DNA from 2 places in the Microlunatus sagamiharensis genome. Region 1 is predicted to be linked to the other one. Evidence: riboswitches for the same ligand, from Rfam matches in the RefSeq annotation. Region 1 holds a riboswitch; the other holds the start of a gene.

Region 1 (4,673 bases):
TGGCCAGCGCCTACCTCGGCTGGGCCGTCGACGAGACGCTGGGCCGGCTGCCCGAGGGCGTCACCGTGCACACGCACCCCCAGCGAGCCGTGGACCTGCTCTCCGCGGGCGACGACGGGGGCGGGCGCGAGGTCGTCGTCCTCGAGGACGGCGAGCTGCTGGCCGTGGACGCGGTCGTCCTCACCAACAGCCACGTCGACGTCGCCCCCGCACCGCCCTTCGCGGCGCTCGCGGACCTCGCCGTCGAGCACGGGCTGCACTACCTCCCGCCCGGCTACGCCGGCGACCTGGACCTCTCGGCGGTGCCGGCCGGGGAGGACATCCTCGTCCGCGGCTTCGGGCTCGGATTCGTGGACTTCCTCGTCCTCGTCACCGAGGGCCGCGGCGGGGTGTTCGAGCGCCTCGACGGCCAGGCCGACGGGTCGAGCGACGAGGCGTCGAGCCTCGTCCCCGAGCGTCAGGGCCGGCTCCGGTACGTCCCCTCCGGCCGCGAGCCGCGCCTGCACGTCGGTTCGCGCCGCGGGGTGCCGTACCACTCCAAGCCGATGTACCGCCTCCGCGCCCCGAAGCCGGCGGCCACCCGCTTCTGCACGGCGGAGGCCGTCGGCGCCCTGCTGCGGCGTGGCGAGCCGATCGACTTCCTCGCCGACGTGTGGCCGCTGGTCGGGCGTGAGGTGACCTGGGCGTCCTACGTCGAGCTCGGCCTGGGCCACCCCGGCCGCATCACCGTGCCCTGGGAGGAGTTCGCCGCCACCTTCGCCGCGCTCGAGTGGGGGAGCGAGGCGTACGCGCGCTGGATCGCCGAGGTCGTCCCCGACCCCGCGGACCGTTTCGACCCGGCCGTCGTGGACCGCCCGCTGCGGGACGTGCGGGTAGCGGACCGCGACGAGCTGAGCCGCGTGCTGCGCCGCTACGTGCGCGACGACCTGGAGCGCCGGGCCGACCCCACGTGGAGCGCCGACCTCGGCGCCTTCCACGGCTTCCTCGCCGTGATGCCGGTGATCGGGGCCGCGCTCGCCTCGCCGCTGATGGACCCGCGCTCGCTGCTGCGGGACTTCTACGGCTGGTTCATGGGCTTCTTCAGCTTCTGGGCCAGCGGCCCGCCGCCGGACCGGCTCGAGCAGCTGCTGGCGCTGGAGGAGGCCGGGGTTGTGTCGTTCCTCGGCGGCGGCCTCGAGGTCGGGGTGGACCCGGAGCGCGGCGTCTTCGTGGCCCGCTCGACGACGGTGCCCGGCGAGGTCGCGGCGCGCTCCCTCGTCGACGCGACGCTGCCGGCCTTCGACCTCGCACGGGTCGAGGACCCGCTGCTGGCGACGCTCGCCGCCCGCGGGGAGGTCGCCTCGCAGCTGCTCGTGACCGCCGACGGCGAGCCCGTCGACACCGGCCAGCTCAGCACCGACGGTGCCCAGCGGCTCGTGCGGGCGGACGGCACGGTGGCCGAGCGCCGCTTCGCCCTCGGCATGCACACGACGGTCAAGGCGGCGGCCTTCGCCCGGCCCTGCACCAACGCGCCCGTCCACCGGCTCAACGACCACGTCGCCCGGGCGCTGCTGGCCCTCACCCCGGCGGTCGTCGACGACAGCGAGCCCGTCGGCGCCGGGCGGAGGTCCTGAGGTGGGGCCCCGTACGCCCGCACCGGTCGCACCGCCGGCCGGGCGCGGCCCCGGGCGCGCCTCCGGGACCGCCGTGCCTGCCGAGGCGGGAGGGACCCGCCCGGCCGCAGCACGCGAGCGGCCGTGCCCGGCCGAGATCGAGGCCCGCCTGTCGGTGCTGCTGCGCTGGTCGTGAGCGCCGACCGGTCCGGATCCTGTACCGAAGTGCCCTACTAGGAAATACCGAGTTATAGTGCTCCTGTCACGAGCGCCAGCGTCAAGCCCCGGCTTGCTGGCCGGCAACCCTCCTCCGCGGTGGGGTGCCCCGGGTGACGACACGGCTGGTGCCGGTTCCGGCACCGGCAAGCGCGGCCCCGTCCCACGGGGTCCTGAACCCCACGGAGGGTCCCCGATGACCGTTCTCACCCGTTCCGACGCCGCAGCCGCTCTGACCGAGCGGCTCGACCGCACGGTCGCACCGCTGCTGCCCACCGTCGGCGCCGGCTGGGTCGTGCCGCTCGTCGGCGGCCGCCAGGCCCGGTCGGTCCACCTCGACGTCGCCGCCAGCGCCCCCGCGCTCCAGCGGGTCGCCGACCACGTCGCCGCCGCCCTGCCCGCGTACGCCAGCGTGCACCGCGGGGCCGGCTACCTCTCCCAGCTCAGCACCGCGCTGTACGAGCGGGCGCGGGAGACGGTCGGCACGTCCGTCGGCGCCCGTGCGGACGACGTGGTCGTCTTCACCCGCAACACCACCGACGCGCTCAACCTGCTGAGCAGCGCGGTGCCCGGCGACGTCGTGGTGCTGGACGTCGAGCACCACGCGAACCTGCTGCCGTGGCGCTCACCGAGCCGCGCGCACGGTGCCCGCGTGGTCCGCGTCGCGTCGACGCTCGTCGAGACCGAGGCCCTGCTCGCGGCCGAGCTGGCCCGGTCCCCGGCCGCGCTGCTCGCCGTGACGGGCGCCTCGAACGTCACCGGCGAGGTCCCCGACCTCCGCCGTCTCGCCGACCTCGCCCACGGCCACCGCGCCCGGCTCGCCGTCGACGCCGCCCAGCTGCTGCCGCACCGCGGGGTCGACCTGGCCGCGACCGGGATCGACTACGTCGCCTTCTCCGGCCACAAGGTCTACGCCCCGTACGGCGTGGGCGCCCTCGTCGGACGCCGCGACTGGCTCGACGCCGCCGAGCCCCACCTGGCCGGCGGCGGCGCGGTCCGCGAGGTCACCACGACCTCCACCACCTGGGCGCCGAGCCCGGAGCGCCACGAGGGCGGCACCCCCGCGGTGCTCGGCGCCCTGGCCCTCGCCGAGGCGCTGCGGACGCTGGCCGAGACGGGTCTCGACCGGGTCCGGGAGCACGAGGCCGCGCTGCGCGACCGTCTGGTGGCCGGGCTCGAGGGGCGGGGGATCGAGCCGCTGCGCCTCTGGTCCGACGCCCCCGACGCGGTCGGGGTCGTGAGCTTCGTCGTGCCCGGCTGGCGCTCCGCCCAGGTCGCGGCGTACCTCTCGGCCGAGCACGGCGTCGGCGTCCGCGACGGGCGCTTCTGCGCGCACCCGCTGCTGGCCCGCTTCGGGCTCGGCCGCGGCGACGGTGCGGTCCGCGCGTCCTTCGGGGTGGGGTCGGGCTCGGCCGACGTCGACCGGCTCCTCTCCGCGCTCGACCAGCTCCTCGCCGAGGGCCCGCGCTGGACCTACGCCTCCGACGGCGGCAGCTGTCGACCCGCACCCGACGACCGTCCCGCGCCTGACTGGTCCGGCCTCGAGAGCCTGACCGACCCCCTCGGCAGCGCTTCATCACCGACCAGCCCCTGCGCCACCCTTCCGACCGGAGCCGACCGATGACCCTCTCCCCGCCCCGGGCCGCGTACGCCAGCCCGCCCGACCTCGCCGCGTACGGGCCCTACCGCAGCCCGCAGCGCCCCGACGACCCCCGCCCGCTCTACCGCTTCACCGGCCGGCTGAGCGCCGACGGGTCCAGCGGGTTCCAGGCCGAGGCCGGGCGCTACCACCTGTACGCCAGCTGGACCTGCCCCTGGTCGCAGCGCGTGGTCCTGGAGCTCGCGGTCAACGGGCTGTCCGACGTGGTGCCGACGCACTACGTCGACGACGTGCGCGACGGGCGTGGGTGGGCGTTCCGGGAGACGGACGGTCCGGATCCGGTCAACGGCTTCACCCTGCTGCGCGAGGCGTACGAGGCGACCGAGCCCGGGTTCGACGGTTCGCGCAGTTCCGGGGGTCAGGGGGGTCGTCCCCCCTGGGTGTGACAGGGAACGTCCCGGTGCTGTGGGACACGCAGACCCACCGGATCGTCAGCAACGACTACGCGACGCTCGGGGTCGACGTGGCCACGCAGTTCCCCGGCCACCGCTCGCCCGGCGTCGACACCTACCCGCGCGAGCACCGGGCCGAGATCGACGCGCTCGACGCCTGGCTCGGTCCGGCCGTCAACCAGGGCCTCGGCCGCGCGTCGGGGCAGGGACCGGGTGCCGCGAAGGCCCGCTCGGCGCTGCTGGCCGCCCTCGACGCGCTCGACGACCGCCTCGCCGACGGCGGCTTCCTCGTCGGGCACGGAATCACCGAGGCCGACATCCAGTTGTGGGTGACGTTGGCCCGGTACGACGCCACGCGCGTCGGACCGCCGCTGACCGCCTTCCGCCACCTGGCGCGGTACGCAGCCTGGCTCGCCGAGCTGCCGGCGTTCCACGTCAGCACGCGCTGGGCGAGCATCGGCGGCACCCCGTCGTTCCTCCCCGGGGCCGACGGCGACCAGCACGACGAGCACGTCAGGAGCACCCGATGACCCGGCCGCTGCACCTCGCCGTCGCCCTCGACGGCGCCGGCTGGCACCCCACCGCCTGGCGCCTGCCCACGGCCCGTCCGCGCGAGCTGCTCACGGCCGGCTACTGGGTCGACCTGGCCCGCCGGGCCGAGGAGGGCCTGCTCGACCTCGTGACGTTCGAGGACGGGCTCTCTCTCCAGAGCACCTCCCGCACGGGGCCCGACCACCGCACCGACGAGGTCCGCGGGCGCCTCGACGCCGTGCTCGTCGCCGCCCGCGTCGCGCCCGTGACCAGCCGCGTCGG
Region 2 (4,673 bases), 2.2 Mb from region 1:
CAGCTCAGCCTCGCGGTGAACGCCGCGATCGGCATCTGGGTGTTCCGCGTCCCCCGCCCCGGCACCAGCCAGGCCCGGCGGGTGCTCGCCGGGATCGCGGTGGCCGGGGTCGGCGGCGCCGTCATCGCCGCGATGCGGTGAGGTCCGTGGGACGCAGGCCCGCCGCGTCCCACGACGAGGTCGGGTCTAGCCTCCCGCGACCGCCGGGATGATCGAGACCTTGGCGCCGTCGGCGACCTCGGCCTCGAGCCCGCCGACGAACCGCACGTCGTCGTCACCGACGTAGACGTTCACGAACCGGCGCAGCTTGCCCTCGCCGTCGACGATGCGGTCCTTGATGCCGGGGTAGTCGGCGTCGAGGGACTCCAGCACGTGGGCCACGGTGTGGCCGCTGGCCTCGACCTCGTTCTGCCCGCCGGTGAAGGTGCGCAGGATGGTGGGGATGCGGACGTGGGCGCTCATGCGCTGTAGCTCCTCCAGAAGTCGGTGAACGCCTCGTAGCGCGGCGGGATCGTCGTCTTGGGCCCGACGTGCGAGGACACGGCGTCGAGGGTCTTGAGCCCGTCGCCGGAGTTGATGAACACGGTCTCCGCGTCCGGGTCGAGGTCGCCCTCGGCGAGCAGGCGGGCCGTCACGCCGAGGGTCACGCCGCCGGCGGTCTCGCCGAAGATGCCCTCGGTGCGGGCCAGCCGCACGATGTTGCGCACGACGGTCTCGTCGTCGACGTCGGCGATGCGGCCGCCGGTGCGGCGCACCACGTCGAGCACGTACGGCCCGTCGGCCGGGTTGCCGATGGCCAGCGACTTGGCGATCGTGTCGGGCCGCACGGGCGCGACCACGTCCTGGCCGGCCTCGTACGCCTGCACGACCGGCGAGCAGCCCGTGGCCTGCGCGCCGAAGATCTTGACCGGCTTGTCCTCGACCAGCCCGAGCTTGACCAGCTCGCCGAAGCCCTTGTCGATCTTGGTCAGCTGCGAGCCCGAGGCGACCGGCACGACGACCTGGTCGGGCAGGCGCCAGCCGAGCTGCTCGGCGATCTCGAAGGCCAGCGTCTTGGAGCCCTCGGCGTAGTAGGGGCGGACGTTGACGTTGACGAACGCCCAGCCCTCCTCCTCGCCGGCGATCTCGCTCGCGAGCTTGTTCACGTCGTCGTAGTTGCCGTCGATCGCGATCAGGGTCGTGTCGTAGACCGCGGAGGCGATGATCTTCTGCTGCTCGAGGTTGGACGGGACCATCACCACGGAGCGGATGCCGGCGCGCGCCGCGGCGGCGGCCACCGCGTTGGCCAGGTTGCCCGTCGAGGGACAGGCCAGCACGGTCAGGCCGAGCTCGCGGGCCGCCGAGAGGGCGACGGCGACGACGCGGTCCTTGAAGGAGTGCGTCGGGTTGCCGGAGTCGTCCTTGACCCAGAGCTTGCGCACGCCGAGGTCGGCGGCCAGGTTGCCCGCGTCGACGAGGCGGGTGAAGCCGGGGTCGGTCGAGCGGAAGGTGGTGATGTCGGAGGGCACCGGCAGCAGCGGCGCGTAGCGCCAGATGCTCTTCGGGCCCGCCTCGATCTGCTCACGGGTGACCCGCGGGAAGTCGTAGCCGACCTCGAGCGGGCCGAAGCACTCCATGCACGCGTAGAAGGGGCCGAGCGGGGACTTCTCCCCGCAGGCCCGGCACACGAGGTGGGTGGCGTTGCCGAAGGCACCTTCACGGACGCCGGCGGGCGGGGGTACCTGGGTGTCGAGCACCGCGGTCATGACGATTCGTCCTCACGCATCATCTGTCCTCGGGCGACTTTCGCCCGAAGCCGGAAGTGGCACCGTGTCTGGCTGTCAGCCGGTTGCCGGGGAGTCACAGGGCCGGTCCCTCGTCCCCCTCTGGATGAACGTGGACAACTCTAGGACGCCCGGCCCGGAGAACCGGTGCGCGGTCACGTTCTGGTCCGCATGCTGATCCGGCTGACCAGAGTGCGAGACAGAGCGCGTGATCTACGCTCGGCGCATGCCGCAGGATCGCTCGGGCCAGGACGCGGGAGCGCCGCTGACCCCGGCCGAGCGCCGCCGCCGGCGGGCCAACCGGGCGAACCTCTCGACCCCGCTCGGCCTGCTCGTCGCCCGCCTCGGCGGTGCCCGCCGGCGTCCGGGGCCGTACGGGCTGGTGCTGGCCGAGGGCTACCGGTTCCGCTTCCCCGTCGCCGGCGCCTTCACCGTCGGTGACGTGATCATCACGGCCCGCTCCTTCGACGCGCTGCTGCGGCGCACACCGGACCTGCTGCGCCACGAGGAGCTCCACGCCCGCCAGTACGCCCGCTGCCTCGGCCTGCCCTACCTCGGCCTCTACGTCCTGGCGATGGGCTGGTCGGTCGTGCGGACCGGCGACCGCGCGTCGGGCAACGTCTTCGAGCGCCGCGCCGGGCTGGTCGCGGGCGGCTACGTCGAGCGTCCCGTCCGGTCGCTGCGACGCCGTCGTCGACGCCATGGAGCCGGTCGGGGGCGCGCCGGCTGAGCGCGGCCCAGCGAAGTTGACCCCTCTACCCGCATCCTTGAGACCTTCCCCGGGGCGCCCGCGCCCCGCCCGTGCGCAAGGAGTCCCCTCGATGGTGCCCAGGTCCCGCGTCCCCCGGCTGTCAGCGCTGGCGCTGTCGACGGCGCTGGCCGCGTCCGGGATCCTCACCGCCTGCAGCGCGCAGGACGACCAGGTCACCGAGGACGTCTACTGCGCCGACGCCGACGGCAAGGTGGTCGACGAGTCGCGCTGCGACGACGGCTACCGCGGCGGCTTCCCCGGCTTCATCTGGATCGGCGGCTTCGGTGGGGGCCGCGGCCTGGGCTATCAGCTGCCGGTCAGCCAGCGCACCTCGGTCGTCCCCTACAACGACCCGGTCGCCCGTGAGCGCGCCGGGCTCCCGCGGACGGGGCGCGTCACCGGCTCCGGCGGGCTCGGCGGGACCGTGACGCGGTCCCGCTCGGCCTCGGGCAAGTCGGGCGGGACCAAGGCCGGCACGTCCAAGGGCGGCGGCTTCGGCGGCTCCCAGGGCGGGACCGGGAGCTAGGTCGTGCCTCCTCATTCCGACGGGCGCAGGCGTGGCCCCGCATCCCGACCGGCTGCGCCAGGCTCACTCGGCGCAGCCCGCTGCGCTCTCGTTCCCCCGACGTGCCGCACCGGGCGCGGATGCCACGCCTGCACGAGCCGGACCTGAGGAGACACGACCTCCCGTGGAACGTCGACCCACCGGCAAGACCCGCGACAACTGGCCCCAGCTCGTCGCCGACCAGGGCCTGACCTACTGGCAGACGCAGCTGCCCGACGGCCGCACCCGCTCCTACTGGAGCGAGGCCGCGCACTACGCGTTCTCGGCCGCCGAGGTCGAGCAGATGCACGCCGACGCGACGACGCTCTTCGAGATGTGCGTGAGCGCCGGTGACTGGATGCTCGCCCACCCCGAGACGACCGACAAGATGGGCATCCCGCGCTGGGCGCTGCCCGCCATCTCCGCCACCTGGAACCGCACGCCGGAGTGGGGCAGCGTCTACGGCCGCTTCGACGTCGTCTACGGGGGCAACCGGCTGCTCGACCCGGCCTGCACGGACCTCCAGGACGGCGCTGACGAGGCGCTCGGGCGGATCCGGCTCTACGAGTTCAACGCCGACACCCCCACCTCGCTGCTCGAGGCCGCGGTGATCCAGTGGGCCTGGTTCGACCAGACCCGCCAGGGCGACGACCAGTGGAACGAGATCTACGAGATGCTCGTCGCCGCGTGGCGGCGCAACCTCGCCGAGGCCGAGGAGGCGCTCGGCCACAAGCCGGTCGTCCACTTCGCGTGCACCTGGCAGGACAACCTGCTGCCCGAGCTCGCGCACCTGGTGCCGCCGGAGCAGCGCGGCGACGTCCGGGTCGAGGGCAGCTCGTACGAGGACCTGCAGAACCTGCGCGTCATGCAGCAGGCCTGCACCGACGCCGGCTACGAGACCCGCTGGCTCTACGTCGAGAAGATCCACCTCGGCGAGGACGGCCGCTTCTACGACGGCACCAGCGGGGTCGCGGGCGACCACCTCGACATCGTCTTCAAGCTCTACCCCTGGGAGCACATGGTCGCCGAGGAGTTCGGCCCGGCCGTGTTCGAGGACATGCGCCGCGCGGGCGGGACCGTCTGGATCGAGCCGCCGTACAAGATGCTCTGGTCCAACAAGGGCCTGCTGCCGGTGCTGTGGCAGCTCTACGGCCGCGACCCGGAACGGAGCCGGCTGCTGATCCCGGCCTGGTTCGAGGGCGAGCAGCCCGACGGGCTCGAGAGCTACGTCCGCAAGCCGATCCTCGGCCGCGAGGGAGCGAACGTCCGCGTCGTCGTCGACGGCCAGACCGTCCTCGACACCCCCGGCCCGTACGGCGACGAGCCGGGCGTCATCCAGCTCTACGCGCCGAGCCCGGACTTCGTCGGCTTCGAGGGCGACAACTACGCCACGCTGGGCATCTTCGTCGTCGACGGCGAGCCGGCCGGCCTCGACATCCGCGAGAACCAGACCGTCGTCGTGGACAACCTCAGCGTGTGCGTGCCGCACGTCGTCCGCTCCTGACCCGCTCCTCCACCCCCAGCCCGAGGACGTCCCGATGTTCGACTACCTGTACGCGATGGCCTTGAGCTGGCCAGCCGCCGCGGTCAGCCTGCTGCTCGCCCTCGTCGTCGG

Evidence for each region. A riboswitch is a leader RNA that binds a small molecule or an ion and turns the genes downstream of it on or off. The one in region 1 is predicted to bind S-adenosylmethionine.
Region 2: linked by a shared signal. The riboswitch ahead of thrC (threonine synthase) and the one ahead of BLU42_RS10310 (aminotransferase class V-fold PLP-dependent enzyme) in region 1 are both predicted to bind S-adenosylmethionine.

The regions. Positions count from the first base shown of each region.
Region 1 covers NZ_LT629799.1:2,274,494-2,279,166, reverse strand. Annotated here, with positions in the region: gene BLU42_RS10315 (FAD/NAD(P)-binding protein) at 1-1,613, shown strand, start outside; SAM riboswitch class IV at 1,853-1,967, shown strand; gene BLU42_RS10310 (aminotransferase class V-fold PLP-dependent enzyme) at 2,005-3,432, shown strand; gene BLU42_RS21090 (glutathione S-transferase family protein) at 3,429-3,854, shown strand; gene BLU42_RS21085 (glutathione S-transferase C-terminal domain-containing protein) at 3,869-4,390, shown strand; gene BLU42_RS10300 (LLM class flavin-dependent oxidoreductase) at 4,387-4,673, shown strand, end outside.
Region 2 covers NZ_LT629799.1:84,830-89,502, reverse strand. Annotated here, with positions in the region: gene BLU42_RS00415 (GRP family sugar transporter) at 1-141, shown strand, start outside; gene BLU42_RS00410 (MoaD/ThiS family protein) at 187-462, opposite strand; gene thrC (threonine synthase) at 459-1,745, opposite strand; SAM riboswitch class I at 1,762-1,876, opposite strand; gene BLU42_RS00400 (hypothetical protein) at 1,990-2,493, shown strand; gene BLU42_RS00395 (hypothetical protein) at 2,585-3,040, shown strand; gene BLU42_RS00390 (glutathionylspermidine synthase family protein) at 3,204-4,562, shown strand; gene BLU42_RS00385 (DUF350 domain-containing protein) at 4,597-4,673, shown strand, end outside.